4 regions of the Mesorhizobium sp. B2-4-1 genome follow, and region 2 is predicted to be linked to each of the others. Evidence: predicted binding sites of a transcription regulator. Region 2 holds the regulator's gene; each other region holds the start of a gene.
The links. Region 2 encodes LexA, which represses DNA repair genes until DNA is damaged. Its sites were predicted from a motif close to TGTTCNNNNTGTGTTCNG; they were not measured.
Positions count from the first base shown of each region.

Region 1: a site for LexA is predicted at 2,830-2,847, ahead of FJ949_RS00925 (DNA recombination protein RmuC). Genes of this name have one in related genera too.
Region 3: a site for LexA is predicted at 2,044-2,061, ahead of FJ949_RS07515 (sel1 repeat family protein). Genes of this name have one in related genera too.
Region 4: a site for LexA is predicted at 3,161-3,178, ahead of FJ949_RS18235 (PA0069 family radical SAM protein). Genes of this name have one in related genera too.

Region 1 covers NZ_VFVN01000001.1:177,597-182,256, reverse strand. The annotation lists gene FJ949_RS00950 (transporter) at 1-40, shown strand, start outside; gene truA (tRNA pseudouridine(38-40) synthase TruA) at 28-777, opposite strand; gene FJ949_RS00940 (N-acetyltransferase) at 801-1,307, opposite strand; gene fmt (methionyl-tRNA formyltransferase) at 1,304-2,239, opposite strand; gene def (peptide deformylase) at 2,246-2,776, opposite strand; gene FJ949_RS00925 (DNA recombination protein RmuC) at 2,880-4,166, shown strand; gene FJ949_RS00920 (GFA family protein) at 4,186-4,590, opposite strand.
Region 2 covers NZ_VFVN01000008.1:113,370-118,029, reverse strand. The annotation lists partial or broken gene FJ949_RS20930 (ComEC/Rec2 family competence protein) at 1-1,320, shown strand, start outside; gene lexA (transcriptional repressor LexA) at 1,314-2,057, opposite strand; gene FJ949_RS20920 (TetR/AcrR family transcriptional regulator C-terminal domain-containing protein) at 2,525-3,202, shown strand; gene kynU (kynureninase) at 3,199-4,446, shown strand; gene kynA (tryptophan 2,3-dioxygenase) at 4,510-4,660, opposite strand, start outside.
Region 3 covers NZ_VFVN01000002.1:579,726-584,385, forward strand. The annotation lists gene FJ949_RS07510 (branched-chain amino acid ABC transporter substrate-binding protein) at 123-1,244, opposite strand; gene FJ949_RS07515 (sel1 repeat family protein) at 1,643-1,909, opposite strand; gene FJ949_RS07520 (DUF2147 domain-containing protein) at 2,355-2,696, shown strand; gene FJ949_RS30260 (hypothetical protein) at 2,904-3,062, shown strand; gene FJ949_RS07525 (hypothetical protein) at 3,116-3,310, shown strand; gene FJ949_RS07530 (AMP nucleosidase) at 3,412-4,660, shown strand, end outside.
Region 4 covers NZ_VFVN01000006.1:376,102-380,761, forward strand. The annotation lists gene FJ949_RS18220 (F0F1 ATP synthase subunit B) at 1-300, shown strand, start outside; gene FJ949_RS18225 (F0F1 ATP synthase subunit B) at 311-802, shown strand; gene FJ949_RS18230 (ribonuclease HII) at 1,094-1,789, opposite strand; gene FJ949_RS18235 (PA0069 family radical SAM protein) at 1,932-3,086, opposite strand; gene FJ949_RS18240 (glycosyltransferase) at 3,237-3,761, shown strand; gene FJ949_RS18245 (hypothetical protein) at 3,910-4,155, opposite strand; gene moaB (molybdenum cofactor biosynthesis protein B) at 4,478-4,660, opposite strand, start outside.

The DNA of each region.
Region 1 (4,660 bases), on a different contig from region 2:
CACCGGAGCTCAGAGCCTTTCGGGACTCTATCCGGGATAATCGACGCCGATCAGAAAAAGCCCGTCGGGCGGCGCCACCTGGCCGCAGGCGGCGCGGTTGTGCGCCTCGAGCGCCGCCTTGAGATCGCCCGCCGTCCATGCGCCTTCGCCGACGCGCTTGAGCGAGCCGACCATCGAGCGCACCTGGTTGTGCAGGAAGGAACGCGCCGAGGCTCTGACTTCGATCATGTCGCCCGAACGGCTGACGTCAAGACGGTCGAGCGTGCGCACCGGGCTCTCGGCCTGGCATTGCGTGGAACGGAAGGTGGTGAAATCGTGCCGTCCAAGCAGCACTTTGGCGGCTTCGTGCATGGCAGTGGCGTCGAGCTGCTTCGGCACCCACCATACCTTGCCCTTTTCCAGCGCCGAGGGCGCGCGCCGGTTGAGGATGCGGTAGAGGTAGTGACGGCCGATAGCCGAGAAGCGGGCATCGAAGCCGTCGACGACGGTCGTGGCTTTCAAGATCGCGATGCGATTGCCCGCGCCCTGCAGATGCGCGTTGACGGCATCGCGCACCTTGTCGTCCGGCCAGGCCTTGGCCAGGTCGACATGCGCCACCTGGGCCGTCGCATGCACGCCCGCATCGGTACGGCCGGCAGCGCGCAAGCGGACCTGTTGGCCGCAGAATTTTTCGATCGCCTGCTCGATCGCCTGCTGCACCGAAGGCTGGTCCGCCTGGTGCTGCCAGCCGGCAAACAGGCTGCCGTCATATTCGATGTCGAGGCGAAAACGCGGCATGCCGGGCGGCTATACGCACTCGCCTAGGCGGCGAGTGCGGTGAAGGCCGAGGCGTAGACCAGCCGGCCGGTTCCGGGAGCGTCGCCCCAGGCCAGCGCCTGCAGCGCCTCGCCCTGGTATTCGCTCTCGAATCCTTCGGCGCGCGCGTGGCTGTAGCCGAAACGGCTGTAGTAGGTGGGATCGCCCAGCACCACGGCCAGCATCTCGCCGGCGTCGCGCAGGCGGATGTGAGCCTCGCGGATCAGCGCGCCGCCAATGCCGGTGCCGTGAAAGGACGGCTCCACCGCCAGCGGCGCCAGTGCCACCGCCGGGCAATCCTTGCCGCCGGTGCGGACGAAAAGACGCGAAAACAGGATGTGGCCAACCACCTGCCCGTCTTCTTCCGCCACCAGTTCGACAACGGCGTCGCCGCCGGAAACCAGCGCGTCAACCAGCCCGGCTTCCGCCTGCTGGCCGAAAGCGTGTTCCTCGACGAGGCGGATGGCCTCGCGATCCCGCGGCGTCGCCGCGCGTATCGACATCATGCTCATGACAGTTTCATTCCTTTTTCGATCTTGGTCCCGCGCAGGAATTCTTGCGCGGCGGCGGGCCTTCCGCCCGCCCGTTGAACTTCGACCAGCCGGATCGCGCCCGCTCCGCAGGCGATCGTCAGGCGGTCGTCGAGAATTCCTCCCGGTTCGCCCACACCTTGCGCAAGCGTCGAGCGAAGCAGTTTCAGCCGTTCCACCCGGCCACCAATTTCAACCTCGCACCAGGCGCCGGGGAAGGGCGACAGGCCGCGAATGTTATTGTGGACTTCGGCCGCGGGTCGCGTCCAATCCACGTGCGTCTCGGATTTACCGATCTTTTTGGCATAGGTCACCCCCTCAACCGCTTGGGCGGTGAAGGCCAGGCCATTCCTTTCCAGCCGCGCCAGCGCTTCTACGATCAGTGCGGCGCTGACGCTCATCAATCGATCATGCAGATCGCCGGCGGTCATATCGGGTTCGATGACGCATTTTTCAACCAGCCCCACCGGGCCGGTGTCGAGGCCTTCTTCCATGCGCATGACCATCATGCCGGTTTCGCTGTCTCCCGCCATGATCGCCCGCTGGATGGGCGCCGCACCGCGCCACCGCGGCAACAGCGAGGCATGGCCGTTGATGCAGCCCAGTTGCGGCGCCTCAAGAACCGCCCTGGGCAGCAGCAGGCCATAAGCCACGACCACGCCGATATCGGCTTGCAGCGCGCGAAAAGCTGCCTGTTCGGCCTCGCCCTTGAGCGACGTCGGCGTGCGCGTCTCGATGCCCAGCCGTTCCGCCTCGCGCTGTACCGGCGACAGTGTCAGCTCAAGGCCGCGCCGGCCGGCGGCTCGCGGCGGCTGGGTGTAGACGGCCGCGACCTCATGTCCGGCATCGGCAATCGCGCGCAATGTCGGCACCGAAAACTCCGGCGTCCCCATGAAAATGACGCGAAGGGGCATTGTCCCCTATCCCACCAGCTTGCCCGGAGCCTTGTCCTTGGCCAGCTTCTTGAACTTCTTCACCACCATGTCGCGCTTCAGCTTCGAAATGTGGTCGATGAACAGCACGCCGTTGAGATGGTCGATCTCATGCTGCAGGCAGGTTGCCATCAGCCCCTCGGCCTCCATCTCCTGCAGCTTGCCGTCGCGGTCGAGATACTTGACCCGCACGGAAGCCGGGCGTTCGACCTCGGCATAATAGTCGGGAATCGACAGGCAGCCTTCCTCGTAGACGGAGCGCTGGTCGGCGCTTTCCAGGATTTCGGGATTGATGAAGACATGCGGCGCCGGCGTCTCGTCCTCCTTGGCGAGGTCGATCACCAGCATGCGCAGCGGCTCGCCGATCTGGATCGCGGCCAGCCCGATGCCGGGCGCGTCATACATGGTCGCCAGCATGTCGTCGGCCAGTTTGCGCAAGGGCGCGTCGACGCGCTCCACCGGCTTGGAAACCTGGCGCAGGATGGGGTCGGGAAGAATGATGAGCGGCTTGATCGGCATGGCGTCTCACCTAAGACCTTGAATAAAGGGCGTCAACCGGTACGCCGGGGGATCGTTCACGTTTTGATCTGTGCTGGCCGGCCGAATCGTCTATGCTGTGTGCATGAACGACCTGACATCCATCCTTTCGGAACCTGTCGCCCGGCTTGGCGCGACCACGATCACGCTCGGCCATGCGCTGGCGTTCGGGGCCTTTGTGTTTCTTGGCCTGTTCGTGGCGCTTGTCGTCGCGCTGTGGCGCTCGGCCAAGGCGCGCGCCGTGGCCGCTGCCGAAGCCGCCGACCATGCCCGCGACGCCGAGGCGCGGATGGCCGGCATATTGCAAAGCCAAGCCGAGATGCAGGGCCGCATGGGCGCCATCGCGGAAGTCTTCGGCGCGCGGCAGGCGGAACTGACGCAATCGATCGGCCAGCGCCTCGATGCCATGACCGGCCGCCTCGGCCAGACCATGACCGAGCAAACCAAATCCACTCATGAGAGCCTGGCCAAATTGCAGGAGCGGCTGGCCGTCATCGACACCGCGCAAGGCAACATCCAGTCGCTCGCCGGCCAGGTCGTGCAATTGCAGGCGATCCTCTCCAACAAGCAGACGCGCGGCGCCTTCGGCCAGTCGCGCATGGAAGCGATCGTCGCCGACGGTCTGCCGCACGGCGCCTACGAGTTCCAGGCGACCTTGTCCAACGGCAGCCGTCCCGATTGCCTGGTGAAGATGCCCAACGGCGCGCCGGCGCTTGCCGTCGACGCCAAGTTTCCGCTGGAAGCCTGGAACGCCATCCGCGCCGCCGAAGGCGCCGAACAGCAGAAGGTCGCGTCGCAGGCCTTCCGCCGCGACATCGAGGTGCATGTCCGCGATATCGCGGATAAATATCTGATCCAGGGCGAGACGCAGGATACCGCCTTCATGTTCGTGCCGTCGGAATCGGTGTTTGCCGAGATCCACGAAAATTTCGAGGCGGTGGTGCAGAAGGCGCACCGCGCCCGCGTCGTCATCGTCTCGCCGTCGCTCCTGATGCTGTCGATCCAGGTCATCCAGGCGATCCTGAAGGATGCCCGTATGCGCGAGCAGGCACACCTGATCCAGGGCGAGGTGATCCGGCTGATGGAGGATGTTTCGCGCGTCGACGAGCGGGTGCGCAAATTGCAGGGCCATTTTGCCCAGTCGGCCAAGGATATAGACGACATCCTCGTCTCGACGTCGAAGGTGACCAAACGCGGCCAGAAGATCGAAGCTCTGGAGTTTGGGGCGCAGCCCGGAGGCGATGCCGACCCTGACATGGCGTCACCAGCCCCTGCGAAGCCGGAACCCGGCCCGCGCGTTGTCGATTCCCCACGCGTTGCCGATTCAAAGACCGGCCAGCTCAGGCTGAGGGTCGTCGAAGGCGACGAATGAGGCGCCGCACCGGACGGCGCTACTGCTCCTCCACTGTGGTCATGCCGTGAAATTCAGGTAGCCAGTGAAGCGCCGAGCGGTGCCATTTTTGCAGTGTCGGAATCAAATCCTGGCGTTGCCGCGCGGTTCCCACTCGAATGCCGTAGACCTTTGGGCCATCTCCGACCGACGTGGCGTAAAGGTGCGAACCGCAGTCGGCGCAAAAGGCCTGGACGCGCTTGGCGCCGCTTGCCACGGTCTTGATGTAGACCTTCGGTGTACCCTTTGTGATCCGGTAGTGATCTTCAGGCGCCGGAACGGTGACGCGAAAGGCCGTACCGGTCAACTGTTGGCAATCGGTACAATGGCAGATCGAGGTCTTTTCCGGTTCGACCTCCGCCTCATAGGTGATGGCACCACAATGACAGCCGCCGTCGATCTTCATAATCAGTCCTCCAAAACTCGATCGGCTGATTTTAGCGGCGCAGCGTCGCAAGGCAACGACGCGACGCTGG
Region 2 (4,660 bases):
GGCCGCGGCGGCACTTTTCTCGATCGCCGCCTACCTCGTCATTTCGGGCGTCGTTGTCGCCGCCGAACGCAGCTTCATCATGCTGGCGGTGATGCTGATCGCCGTTCTGTTCGATCGGGCGGCACTCACCATGCGCAATCTGGCTATTTCGGCGATCGCCGTCATCGTGGTGTCGCCGCACGAGGTGGTAGGGCCGAGCTTCCAGATGTCGTTCGCCGCCACCGCGGCCCTGGTCGGCGCCTATGCCGGCTGGTCGGATCGCAAAGCCGACAAAGCGCGGACCCCGCCGCCGCAACGGACCTTGCCTGGCCTGCTGACGCGAAAATTGCTGCTGGCGACAGGTGGGCTGGCGATGACCTCGATTATCGCGGGAAGCGCCACGGCGCTTTTCGCCATCTGGCATTTCCAGCGCGTGTCGCCGCTCAGCCTGTTCGCCAATCTTGCCGTCATGCCGATCGTTTCTGTCGTGATGTTCCTTGCGGTTGCCAGCGCGCTGCTGATGCCGTTCGGGTTCGATGGACCATCCCTTTATCTGATGGGCAAGGGACTGACCGCGATGATCGCCATATCAGGATGGATCTCGCAACGCTCGCCGGTCGACGCGGTCGGGTTGATTTCGCAGCATCCGTCCTTCTGGTGGCGATCGCCCTGGTCATCGCGACGATGGCCACGACATGGCTGCGGCTGGCGGCACTTCCCTTCGCGCTCGCCGGCCTGTTGACCGTCTCGGACACGCGCACGCCGGACGTGCTGATTTCGGAGGATGCCCGCCTGGTGGCGTTGCCGATCGGCGGCGGCGAGCTCGCGATCAACCGGGCGCGCCCGAACGAATTCACCGTCGATAATTGGAAACGCGCGCTGAAGTCCGAAACCATCGTTGCGCCGGAACTGTTCGACAGCGGAGACCGACAGTTCGACATCTTCGATCCCGCGCAACTTCCGGCGGGAGCGCCTTTCTATTGCTTCACGGGCCTGTGCATGGCCCGGCATACCTCGGGGGCGATCATCGCGCAGGTGGAGGATCGCAAGGACGCCTGGAGGGCCTGCTCCTATGCGGATCTGATCGTCATCAACGACCCCGCGGGCTACGATCCCTGCCACAATCCGCTGGTTCTCGTCATCACCAAGCGGCAGCTCGCTCGTAAGGGAAGTGCCGCCGTCTTCTTCGACCAGCAATCGGCGACGGCACCGGCACGGGTCAGCTTTGCCGTCGACAGGCCATATCGGCCTTGGCACGAACAGCGGAAATTCTCACGCGAGGCAAGGGGACTGCCGCCTTACCGCAAACCCGAAAAGCCCACCGCCGACCCCGCTCAGTAGCGCCTGATCAGGCCGACCAGCTTGCCTTGCACCTTGACCCTGTCCGGTCCGAAAATACGTGTTTCATAGGCCGGATTGGCAGCCTCGAGCGCAATCGAAGCACCCTTTCGGCGGAAGCGCTTCAGCGTTGCTTCCTCCTCGTCCACCAGGGCCACGATGATCTCGCCGGGACTTGCGGTGTCGGCATTGCGGATGATGACCGTGTCGCCGTCGAAAATGCCGGCCTCGATCATCGAATCGCCCTTGACCTCCAGCGCATAGTGTTCGCCGCCCATGATCATGTCAGGCGGCACTGAAATGGAATGCGTCTGATGCTGGATGGCGTCGATCGGCACACCCGCTGCGATGCGACCCATGACCGGGATCGACACCGCTGAAACCGCATCGTCGTCATTGCCGGCAGCGGGCAGACGCGAAGACGTCGCCGGCTTGATCTGCCGGCTAGGGCTGCTGCCCTGTCCGAGGCTGCCCTGGATGACGCTCGGGGAGAACTTCTTTGCCGCGTTAAGACCCGGCGCGATCGAGTCCGGCAGGCGCAGCACCTCCAGCGCGCGCGCCCGGTTGGGCAGGCGGCGAATGAAGCCGCGCTCCTCCAACGCCGTGATCAGCCGATGAATTCCCGACTTGGAGGCGAGGTCCAGCGCTTCCTTCATCTCGTCGAAGGACGGCGGAATGCCGCTTTCCTTCAGCCGTTCATGGATGAACATCAAGAGTTCATGTTGCTTGCGCGTGAGCATGGCGGCCCCCAAAGGCATTGCACGAAGGGTCTGGAACCAGAATCAGAAAACAAACCCAGAACAAACACTATCTGTTCCAGTTGTGTTCCGCAACCATTTAAAGTTTAATGAATTTGTTAAGGCGACGGAAACGAAATGCCCTCCCGCAGCCAGCATCCTGCCAGCGCGGTCCGTCGTCAATGCGCTCCCGGGCCCTTTGAAACTATTTTGGTTAATGGCCTGTGGCCCGACCGGTCTCCACTCTTGGCACAAGCCTGCAAGCTGGGTGACCGGCAGGTGCGGGGTGCGTTTGGGCGGATTAAAAACCCCTGCGGCTCGTGAACGAAACGAAACCAAAATGCCAACTTCCTGCGGGAAAACGACGAGGCACCACCACTGGTCGCGATGGGCTGCGTTCGCTCGCTCCTTGCTTCCCGTTCGCTTGACGAAACCGTATAATAATGTACGGTTTTCGAAGAGGAACACCAATGACCACGCCGAAGCAGGCCGCGCGACGCGAACGGATAGAGGAGGCCGCCTATGCGGTGCTCCGGGAAGCCGGCTACAAGAGCGCCTCCCTGCTTGCTATCGCCAAGCGGGCATCGGCCTCGAACGAAACCCTCTACAACTGGTACGGCAACAAGCAGACCCTGTTTCGATCCTTGATCGAAGCCAATGCGGGAGAGGCAAGGAAGCTGCTGGAGGACGCCCTTCACCAGGCGCGCGATCCGCTCGAAACCCTGAACTTGCTCGGGCCAGTCCTGCTGACCCTCGTGACGGGCGACAAGGCGGTGGCGCTCAATCGCGCCGCGGCCGGCGACGTCAACGATACAGGCACGCTTGGCCAATCGATCGCGCAATTCGGCCGCAATGCCATAATGCCGCTTGTTGGCGACCTGCTTCGAACCGCAAGTCGGGCCGGCCTGATCGCCTGTGACGATCCTGCCGAAGCCGCCGACATCTACATCAGTCTTTTGATCGGCGATCTCCAGGTTCGCCGGATCGTTGGGGTGCTCGAGGAACTGCCTCGGGCGGAAATCGAGCAAAGATCGAACCGGGCGTTCACCCTGTTCTTGCGCGTCTATGCGGCCAGCCCTTGCCCGGGCGGCAAAACAGCCGGCCCGTTTCCAGGGCGCTCTTCTCACCGAGGAACATCGCGACCATGAGCAAAATTCCCGATCTCGCAGCGATCGAGGCAATGGACACCGCGGATCCGCTGCGTGCCATGCGTGACCGCTTCACCTTGCCCCAGGGGGTGATCTATCTCGACGGCAATTCGCTGGGCGCCGCTTCGCCCGCCGTGTTCGGCGAGCTGCAGAAGGCCGCCACGCAGGAGTGGGCGCAGGATCTCATCCGCGCCTGGAACACCGCCGGCTGGTTCGACATGCCGGTCGAACTCGGCGACCAACTCGGGCGCCTGATCGGGGCCGCCGCCGGCCAGACGGTGGTCTGCGATACCACCTCGATCAACATCTACAAGGTGCTGCATGCGGCACTCGGGATGCGGCCGGACAGGTCAGTCATCGTCGCCGAGGGGGACAGCTTTCCGACCGATCTCTATATGGCCGAAGGCGTTGCCTCGACGCGGCCGGGCACGGTGCTGCGGCTCGAGGGTGTCGATGCGCCGACCATAGAAGAACTGATCGACGAGCGGGTCGCGGTCATCCTGGTCAACCACGTCAACTACAAATCCGGGCAGTTGCGCGACGTGGCCGCGCTGACGCGGACGGCACATGATGCCGGCGCGCTGATTGTCTGGGATCTCTGCCATACCGCCGGCGCCTTGCCCGTCGAGCTCGACCGTTCGAATGCCGATTTCGCCGTTGGCTGCACCTACAAATATCTCAATGGCGGCCCGGGTGCCCCGGCCTTCATCTACGCGGCCGAGCGCCACCATGGCGATGTCCGCCAGCCGCTCAGCGGCTGGTGGGGCCATGCGCGGCCATTCGCCTTCGAACAGGGTTTTGCTGTCGGCACAGGCATCCGCCGGTTTCTCTGCGGCACGCAGCCTGTGCTGTCGATGCGCGCGCTCAAAGGGGCGCTCGATGTCTGGAACGACGTCGACATGGCAGAGGTGCGCAGGAAGAGCATGGCGTTGACCGATCTGTTCATCCAACTGGTCGAGGCAAAATGCGGCGCCTACGGCCTCGAACTCGAAAGCCCGCGCGATGGCAATGAGCGCGGCAGCCAGGTTTCGTTCCTCCACCCGCATGGCTATCAGGTGATGCGGGCCTTGATCGAGCGCGGCGTGATCGGCGATTTCCGCGCGCCATCCACGATTCGCTTCGGCTTTACGCCGCTTTATGTCGGCTATGTCGATGTCTGGCAGGCTGTCGAGGTGCTGGAAGACATTTTGCGCACGGACGCGTGGCAGGAGGCGCGTTTCGCCGTCAAGGCGGCGGTGACTTAAGAGCCTGTCGCTCAGAAAAGCGCAGTGGGTTCGGGATAACGATATGCAGTCGGCAAAGCTACGTCAGAGCCGGGTGCGGACCTTCCACAGCTCCGGGAACAACTCCACCTCCAGCATCTTCTTCAGGTAGGACGCGCCCGATGTGCCGCCGGTGCCGCGCTTCATACCGATGATGCGCTCGACCGTGGTGACGTGGTTGAAGCGCCAACGGCGG
Region 3 (4,660 bases), on a different contig from region 2:
TCCTGCCGGACAGAGAGAGGCGCCGTAGAATGTCGACCGCCGTTATATGTCCATGGCAAGACACACAGGCAGAAATGAAATGGCCGGGACGAGCCCGGCCATTTCATCGATATAGGCAGCGATTACGGCTGGATCGGCGCATACTTGCCGTCGTGCCACTGGTTGATGTCGTAGCTGGCGTTCTTGAGGTCGCCCTTCTCGTCGAAGGTGACATTGCCGACAACCGTGCTGATTGGCTGCCCGTTCTTCAGCGCCTCGGCGACCTTGGCCGGATCATCGCTGCCGGCACGCTTGATGCCTTCCGCAAAGGCCTGGATCGTGGCGTAGGAGAATAGCGTGAAGCCTTCCGGCACGAAACCGCCGGCTTTGATCTTCTCGACGGCTGCCTTGGCTTCCGGCTTTGCCTGAGGATCCGACGGGAAGACGAACATGGTCCCTTCGCCGGCCGGGCCGGCAACCTGCCAGAATTCCGGCGAGGCTATCGAATCCGGCATGATCAGCTGGAACTTGATGCCCTGTTCCGCCGACTGGCGCAGGATCAGGCCAGCCTCCGGGTGGTAACCGCCGAAATAGACAACGTCGGCCTTGAGGTCCTTGAGCTTGGTGACGAGCGCCGAATAGTCCTTTTCGCCGGCATTGATGCCTTCATAGTCCACTTCCTTCAGGCCGCCGGCATTCATCGTGGCCTTGACCGCATCGGCAACGCCCTGACCGTAGGCACTCTTGTCATGCAGGATGACGACGTTCTTGCCGGCATACTTCTTCGCGATCCAGGGGCCGATGAAGGCACCCTGCGCATCGTCACGCGTATAGAGGCGCATGATCGTCGGCCAGCCGGCCTTCGCTGCGGCGTCGGTCAGCACCGGGTTCGAGGAGGCCGGGCTCATCATCAGGGCACCGGCTTCGGCATAGACGGCGGAAGCCGGAATGCTCGAACCCGAGCAAGCGTGGCCGTCGATGAACTTGACGCCATTGGCGACGATACGGTTGGCGACCGAAACCGCCTGCTTCGGGTCGCACTGGTCATCCTCGATATCGAGCTTGATCTGGCGACCGTCGACACCGCCGGCAGCATTGATCGCGTCGGCGGCAGCCTGCGCGCCCTGCTTGAACTGATCGCCAATGGTGGCGAGCTGTCCGGTCATCGGACCGACCACCGAAAAGGTGATGTCGTCGGCATAGGCGACCGGCGCGCTCATCATCAGGCCGAAAATGGCCGCGTTCAAAATACTTAATTTTTTCATTGCGGTATGACTCCTCCACTCACGCGCGGCCGCCCCGGCCACGCTTCTTCCAGAGAGGCCGGACAATTTCATCCTTCGTGTGGCCTGTCTAGGCGCATTGGCGGCGCTCGATTAGGCCTGCGGAGCATCTCTGGAGCAAAAAGGCAAAAGCCGCGCCGGCCTTGTTCCGGCCGGTCGCGGCTTTGCCTGTCGAGCTGTTTCTCAAGCGCCCCCGCACTCGAACCCAACTCGCCTTCCCTGTCTTCCTGCTGGCCCTGATCTTTCCGAAACCGGATCATGGCCGCCGCGCCGCTGGCCCTGTCGGGCGTGCCGCGTTCTTGGTTTTGTCACGTGGCCGTCTTACCGCGGCCTTGTCCTTGCCTGGCGGACCAGAAGGCCGCCCTGCCTTATCTCTAAATTCAGTGCATCGTCATCCATTCGCGGGCTTCGCGCAGCGCCTTGGCGATCTCGACCTTCGACATCGCAGCCGACAGTTCCGAACGCAATTCCGCAGCGCGGGCCGAACCCTTGATCGCGGCGATGTTGAACCATTTGTGGGCGGCGACGACATCGGTCTCGCAATCGCGGCCCGTCGCATACATCATCCCCAGTTCGAAAAGAATGTCGGCCTGGGCAGTTGCCCCCATGGCGCCGAAGCCTGCTTCAAGCATTTCAAAACGTGCCATTTTTCAATCCTCTCTTCCGGCCCTGTCTGGCTCCCGAGAGCTGCCTCCGTTTGTCTGCCCGGGCTGCTCTTTCGATGCTTTCGAGAATGCCGCTCAGGCTTGAATCCGTCGTTAAATGGCGTGCTTAATTTGAGGAAAACAAAGCTAAAACAATAGGTAAACGTGGAAATTCGTTAAGGATACAAAGCCAGCGATTCAGCCGGATAGCGCCAAATTTGACGACAATTTTCGCGGGCGGAATCAACACTCTGCTAACCACGCGAAACAAACGCCGCGCATGCATGCATTCATTTCCCTGCCGACATTGCTTCCGTCGGCGCATCTGAATTGCCAAAGCTTCCGCTGCGGCACCGCTTTTGTTTTGCAGGGAGCTGGATTAGCTTACGTTTGCGTAAGCGGCAGACCGGCGAGGCGTAGCCTCCTGCCGGTATCCAAGGGAGGAAAGATGTTTCGAAAAGCAAGCCTGGCCCTGGCGGCCACTTTGATCCTGACCGGTCTGGCCTGGGCCGATCCGATCGAGGGAAACTGGAAGACGCAGGCCGGCGATACCGCGGCCATCGGGGGCTCGGGTTCATTTTCCATCACGCTGAAGTCTGGCAAATATGCCGGCAAGACCATCGGTTCGCTCAAGGCGTCCGGCGACAACAAATACACCGGCAACATAACCGACCCGGCAAACGACAAGACCTACTCCGGCAAGGCGACACTATCGGGCACCTCGCTGAAAATGAGCGGTTGCGTGCTCGGCGGGCTGATCTGCAAGAGCCAGACCTGGCACAAGCTCTGATCGACCCCATCCTTGCGACATGAAAACGGGGCCGGCAGGCCCCGTTTTCGTTTCATGATCCTGGCATGCTGTGCCGGCAGCCATGCTCCTTATGGCCAGCGCCGCCTCAAAATCCATCAACCGATTTGAACGGCAGATGAACGTCGGCATCAGAGCCGGTTCAGTCGTGCCCGGGCATTCTCCTGCGTATTGAAGGAGACACGACCAATGCTCGCCCGCCGCTTCACCATCGTCTGCCTGCTGGTGAGCCTGTTTGGAATGTTCTTCGCCATCCTCGTCGCCGAAGCGGGCCGTCCGGCCCGTTCCTGGGACGAGGCCAGTTCCAGAACCTGCCGCCTCGCCTGCCCGACCACCCTTCGCCCCTGAGACAGAAACCAAAGACCTGACCAAACCAAGACCTCGAAAGAAAAGCAAAGACCATGAACCGCATCGCCGCCAACCTCTTCAAAACCGTTCGGCTTCTGCCGCGGGCGGCGCTCATCCTGGCGTTTCTTGCCGCGCCGGTCCTGGCCGTACCGATGATGCGTGCCGATGCCGGTTCCACGATCGACGCGCCAGCACTGAAGAAGTCGGGCGTCGGTTTCGTGCTGCTGGTCAGCCTGCAGCGCGGATAAATTGCGCCTTCGATCGGGACACCCCTCCCAACCGCCTTTCCAAATCTCTATATTGAGCCATGGAAAAGCGAATCTATCCCCAAGCCATCGAATCTGTCGTCATGCCCGAGCCTTTTGGCCGGCAAAGCTTCGACACCGCAGAAAAGGCCGTCGCGGCGTTGCAAGCCCTTTATGACCGCAACACCAAGTTCCTGCGCGACTCCTTCGCGGCGCTTGCCGCCGGCGGCGACAGCAGCAAGCGCTACCGCGCCTTCTACCCGGAGATCGGCGTCACGACCAACTCGTTCACCCAGATCGATTCGCGCCAAGCCTATGGCCACATGCCGACGCCGGGGCATTTTTCCACCACCATCACCCAGCCGAGCCTGTTCGAAAGCTATCTGGTCGAGCAATTGCGTCTGATCATGCGCAACCACGGGGTCGCGGTCACGGTCTCGGAATCGACAACGCCGATCCCGCTGCATTTCGCCTTTCTCGAAGGCACCCATGTCGACGGAACCGCGGCCGAGCGTATCCAGCGGCCTATCCGAGACCTGTTCGACGTGCCAGATCTCGACGGTACAGACGACCAGATCGCCAACGGCACGTTCGAAGTGGCGTTCGGAGAACCAAGGCCGCTGGCGCCCTTCACCGCGCAGCGGATCGACTATTCGCTCCACCGCCTGTCGCACTATACCGCGACCACGCCGCAGCATTTCCAGAATTTCGTGCTGTTCACCAACTATCAGTTCTATATCGACGAGTTCGTGGCGCGCGCCCGTGACCTGATGGAGGATGGCGGCGGCGGATATGCCGAATTCATCGAACCGGGCAACGTGGTCACCAAAGCCGGGCAGAGCGCCCCGAGCGAAGGGGTGGCGCCGCAGCGCCTGCCGCAGATGCCGGCCTACCACTTGAAGAAGCCGAACCATGGCGGGATCACCATGGTCAATATCGGTGTCGGACCCTCCAACGCCAAGACGATCACCGATCATATCGCTGTGCTGAGGCCGCATGCCTGGGTGATGCTCGGCCATTGCGCGGGCCTGCGCAATACGCAGGCGCTGGGCGATTATGTGCTGGCGCATGCCTATGTGCGCGAGGATCACGTGCTGGACGACGACCTGCCGGTCTGGGTGCCGATCCCGCCGCTGGCCGAAATCCAGGTGGCATTGCAGGAAGCGGTGGCCGAAGTCACCGGCCTGTCCGGGTACGATCTCAAGCGCATCATGCGCACCGGCACTGTAGCCACCATTGACAACCGCAACTGGGAACTGCGCGACCAGCGCGGACCGGTGCAGCGGCTTTCGCAGTCGAGGGCGATCGCACTTGACATGGAATCGGCAACGATCGCGGCCAATGGCTTCCGCT
Region 4 (4,660 bases), on a different contig from region 2:
GCCGCCGTTGCTGCTTACGAGCAGGAGCTGGCGGAAGCCAAGAAGAACGCCAACGCCATCGGCCAGCAGGCCAATGACGCGGCCAAGGCGGAAGCCGAGACCGCGCGCAAGAAGATCGAGGCCGCGCTCGACGAGAAGCTCGGCGAGGCCGAGGCGCGCATCTCTTCCATCAAGGCCAACGCCATGAAGGAAGTCGGCAGCATCGCCGAGGACACTGCCTCGGCGATCGTCGAGGCGCTGGTCGGCGGCAAGGCCAGCAAGGCCGAGATCGCGGCCGCGGTCAAGTCCGTGGCCGGGTGAGGAGCGCATCATGGACGCCACATCTCTTGCAACGCTCTGGGCCACGATCGCCCTGGTCATCTTTTTGGGTATCGCCATCTACATCAAGGTGCCCCGCCTGATCGCCAAGGCGCTCGATGCCCGCGCCGCCAGGATCAGCAGCGAGCTTGACGAGGCGCGCAGGCTGCGCGAGGAGGCCCAGCAGTTGCTTGGCCAATACCAGCGCAAGCGCAAGGAAGCCGAGCAGGAGGCCGCAGACATCGTCGCCGCGGCCAAGCGCGAAGCCGAACTGCTCGCCGCCGAGGCGCACAAGAAGACCGAGGACTACGTCGCGCGGCGCACCGCTCTTGCCGAACAGAAGATCGGCCAGGCCGAGCGCGAGGCGATCGGCGAAGTGCGCGCCAGCGCCGTCGACATCGCCGTCGAAGCCGCTCGCACGCTGCTCGCCGGCAAGATCGACGCCAAGGCCGGCGCGGATTTGTTCAAATCCGCGCTCCAGGATGTGAAGGCGAAGCTGAACTGAGCCTTGACCGACGCAGAACAATCAAAAGCCGCCTGGGCAACCTGGCGGCTTTTTTGTTGGAGCAGTGCGCAGAAGCTGCCAATCTCCCCCCTCGTGGGGGAGATGCCCGGCAGGGCAGAGGGGGGCGCTGTCCCGCCAGCCTGTCAGACAATCCCTCAGACAATCCCTGCGCTGCCTTGCGACTTCTGCGTGAGTAGAAGTAGTTCTGGAAGGTAGCGATCTTTCGCGCCCCCCTCTGTCCTGCCGGACATCTCCCCCACGAGGGGGGAGATCAGCTATATCGCTGCCGGCTCACTCCAGCCCGGCGAAGCTCTCTTCTTCCACCACCTCGGCACCTTCAAGCCTGAATGGCGCGAACGACACGCGGTGCAGCCGCGCCACCGGCCCGTGCGTCTCGATCGCGGTGCGATGGCGGACCGTGGCATAGCCCATATGCACTTCGAAGCCGTAGTGCTGGTGATGGCTGCCGCAGCCGCACATCATGCGGTCGCGCATCACCTTGGCGACGATCGAGGCGGCGGCGATGGATTGCGAGCGCTGGTCGCCCTTGATCAGCGCGCGCCCCGTGCAAGGCAGGCCCGGCGGCACGTCGCGCCCATCGGCAAGCGCGAGCTTCGGCTGCACCGGCAGGCCGGCGACCGCACGGCGCATCGCCTCCAGGCTCGCCTTGAGGATGTTGCTGCCGTCAATGCCCTCGGCGCTGACCGAGGCCATCGACACGCCGAGCGCGGAGCCGATGATGCGCACGAACAGCGCCTCGCGTTGCAAATGGCTGAGCCGTTTGGAATCGTCGAGGCCGTCAGGGATGTTGGCAGGGTCGAGCACGACCGCAGCCGCCACCACCGGTCCGGCCAGCGGGCCGCGTCCGGCCTCGTCCATCCCCGCGACCGGCCACAGGCCTTCGGCCATCGCCTTCGTCTCGAAGGAGAAATCGGGTTTCTCGACGATTTCGAAGAGAGGCGGAGAATCAGAACGCGCGCGAGCCATGTTGCGGCGAGGTTCGCATCGGCTCTGATTCTCCGCAAGTCCCTCCGGGTCGGGTGGGGCGCCGGACCGGGAGGGCACCGTCTGCAGGCCGGGGCAGGCCGGACGGGATTTTTTCGCCACGGCGGCAAACAGCCGCGGTCGTTCAAAGCAGCATCAACTGCTCCTGGTCCTTGCCGGCGGCGACGAACTGGTCGGTCCGCAGCGTGCGCCGCTCGGCATTGAGACCGAGCCGCTTGGCGGTGATTTCGAAGCGCCGGCCGATCTGCCAGGCGTAAGGACCCGCGCCCTTCATGCGCTTGCCCCATTCCGAATCGTAATCCTTGCCCTCGCGCATCGAGCGGATCAGCGACATCACATGGCGATAGCGGTCGGGATAGTGGCGCAGCAGCCAGTCCTTGAAGATCGGGCTGACCTCGAGCGGCAGACGCAGCACGACATAGCCCGCCTCGCGTGCGCCGGCATGGTGCGCCGAATCGAGGATGCGTTCCATCTCCTGGTCGGTCAGCCCGGGGATGATCGGCGCCACCATGACCGAAGCAGGGATGCCGGCATCCGCAAGCTGCCTGATCGCCTCCAGCCGCTTGGCCGGCGTCGAGGCGCGTGGCTCCATGGTGCGCGCCAGCATGCGGTCGAGCGTCGTCACCGACAACGCCACCTTGGCGAGGCCCCGTTCGGCCATGCGTGACAAGATGTCGATATCGCGCGTCACCAGAGCGGATTTGGTGACGATGCCGACCGGGTGGCCGCGCGCCTCCAGCACTTCGAGGATCTCGCGCATGATCCGGTGCTGCTTCTCGATCGGCTGGTAGGGATCGGTATTGGTGCCGATGGCGATGGTCCGCGGCTGGTAACCGTCCTTCGACAGTTCCTTGTCGAGCAGGCGCGCCGCGTCGGGCTTGGCGAACAGCTTGGATTCGAAATCCAGCCCCGGCGACAGGCCCATGAAACTGTGCGTAGGCCGCGCAAAGCAATAGACGCAGCCATGCTCGCAGCCGCGATAGGGATTGATCGAGCGGTCGAACGAGATGTCGGGCGATTCATTGCGGGTGATGATGGTACGCGGCTTCTCGACCTGTACCTCGGTCTTGAAGGGAGGCAGTTCCTCCAGCGAGTTCCAGCCATCGTCGAAGACATGCCGGCTGACCGGCTCGAACCGACCGGACGGGTTGATGCCTGCCGACCGGCCGCGGTTGCGGTCGGGGCGGACGCGCATGCCGTTCTGCTCGATCATCGCGTTGGCCATTTCGGCTCGTCCTGCTCCGAAGGCGGCAATGTCGGCGCGCATGATCGGTTCCATCTTCGCCCGCTCCCAGGGACTGTCCATGTTGTTTCGAATCGCTCTGCTCATGAATTTAATCCTATTTGCCGAACGAGAACAAAGCAAGAACTTTCTATGGTGCGCCGCAAAAACTGGCGCTGCGTTCCGCTTTCCGCTATTCGGCACACGATGCTCACCGTTCTTATCGAGACCCACAATGACGAGGAGGGCCTCGCCCGCACGCTGGCGACGCTGATCGGCGGCGCGGTCGAGGGCGTGGTGCGCGAGGTCATCGTCTGCGACACCGGTTCCACCGACCAGACCCATCGCGTCGCCGAGCATGCCGGGTGCCAGTATGCGACCGACGGCGTCGCGGCGGCCATCCGGCACGCGAAAGGCGATTGGCTGTTGCTGCTGGAACCGGGCGCGCGGCTGGTCGACGGATGGATCGACGATGTCGTTGCGCATACAGCGAGGCAAACCATGGCGGCGCGGTTTTCACGCACACGCGCCGGCCGCGCGCCATTCCTGGCCCGTATCTTCTCGGGAAACCGTGCCTTGGCCGACGGGCTGCTGATCAGCAAGCGCCAGGCCACATCCTTGTCGAAAAGAGCCGGCAGCGCCGAGGCTCTCGCTCGCGGCCTGGCGACCAAGCGGCTGGATGCCGAAATCTGGGCCGCTCCGGCAAAACAAGAGCACCGCCCGTCCAAATGATTTTGCAGCTGCTCTGTCTACGTGCGTTGCACATGTGACGCGCAGCTAGCTTCCGATCACGCGGGTGCCGGCGCGCAGGCCGCGGCTGATGAAGGAAGTGGTTTCGGTGTCTCGCGGTCCTCGCGCCGGCGCTTCCACGGCGAGCCGGTCATTCGCTAAAACGCATCTCCACAGGCATCCAGCGAAGACGACGTCTGGCTTGACGCTCTGCCTTGCTTTCCGCGTCGTAGTCGACCGGGATCGGTTCCTGACTGAACGACCTTTGATCGTCCAGGGCGTTGATGATGACGATTGCCCTGGCATCGTCCTCTCCGGCGATTGCGGCGGTATAGACACCGCATTCACCGCAGATCAGGTAGTCGGCCGTCCCCAATCCAAAACGGTATTTCTTCAATCGCTGGATGTCCTTGACTGAGATGACCAGCCTGCCGTCCGGATCGGCGACGGCGCGCGAGCCATGCTTGGTACAGAACGAGCACTGGCAGGCGCGAACCTCGATTGTCGATGGATCGAGCTCGGTTGAAAATCGAAGGCGTATGTTGCCGCAATGGCACCCGCCATTATGCACTGTCATCGCGTCCGCCCGTCTTCAACGGCGATGGCCGCCGCCGCGAGACGATACGTCCTGCCGCATCCGGTTTGGAATGGTCTTTCGAAGGCGAAGGCGGTGTTCTGCCTGGCAAACGCGGCGTGAAACCAGCGCCTTGCCTCGGCTTTCACGGAGCCGACATGCCGCGCCGCAGGTGCTCGTCCAGGCGCGGCATGATCTCGACGAAGTTGCAGGGCATGTGCCGGTAGTCGAGCTGCGCCTTCAAGATGCCGTCCCAGGCATCCTTGCAGGCGCCGGGCGAGCCCGGCAGCACGAAGACGAAGGTGGCGTTGACGACGCCGCCGGTCGC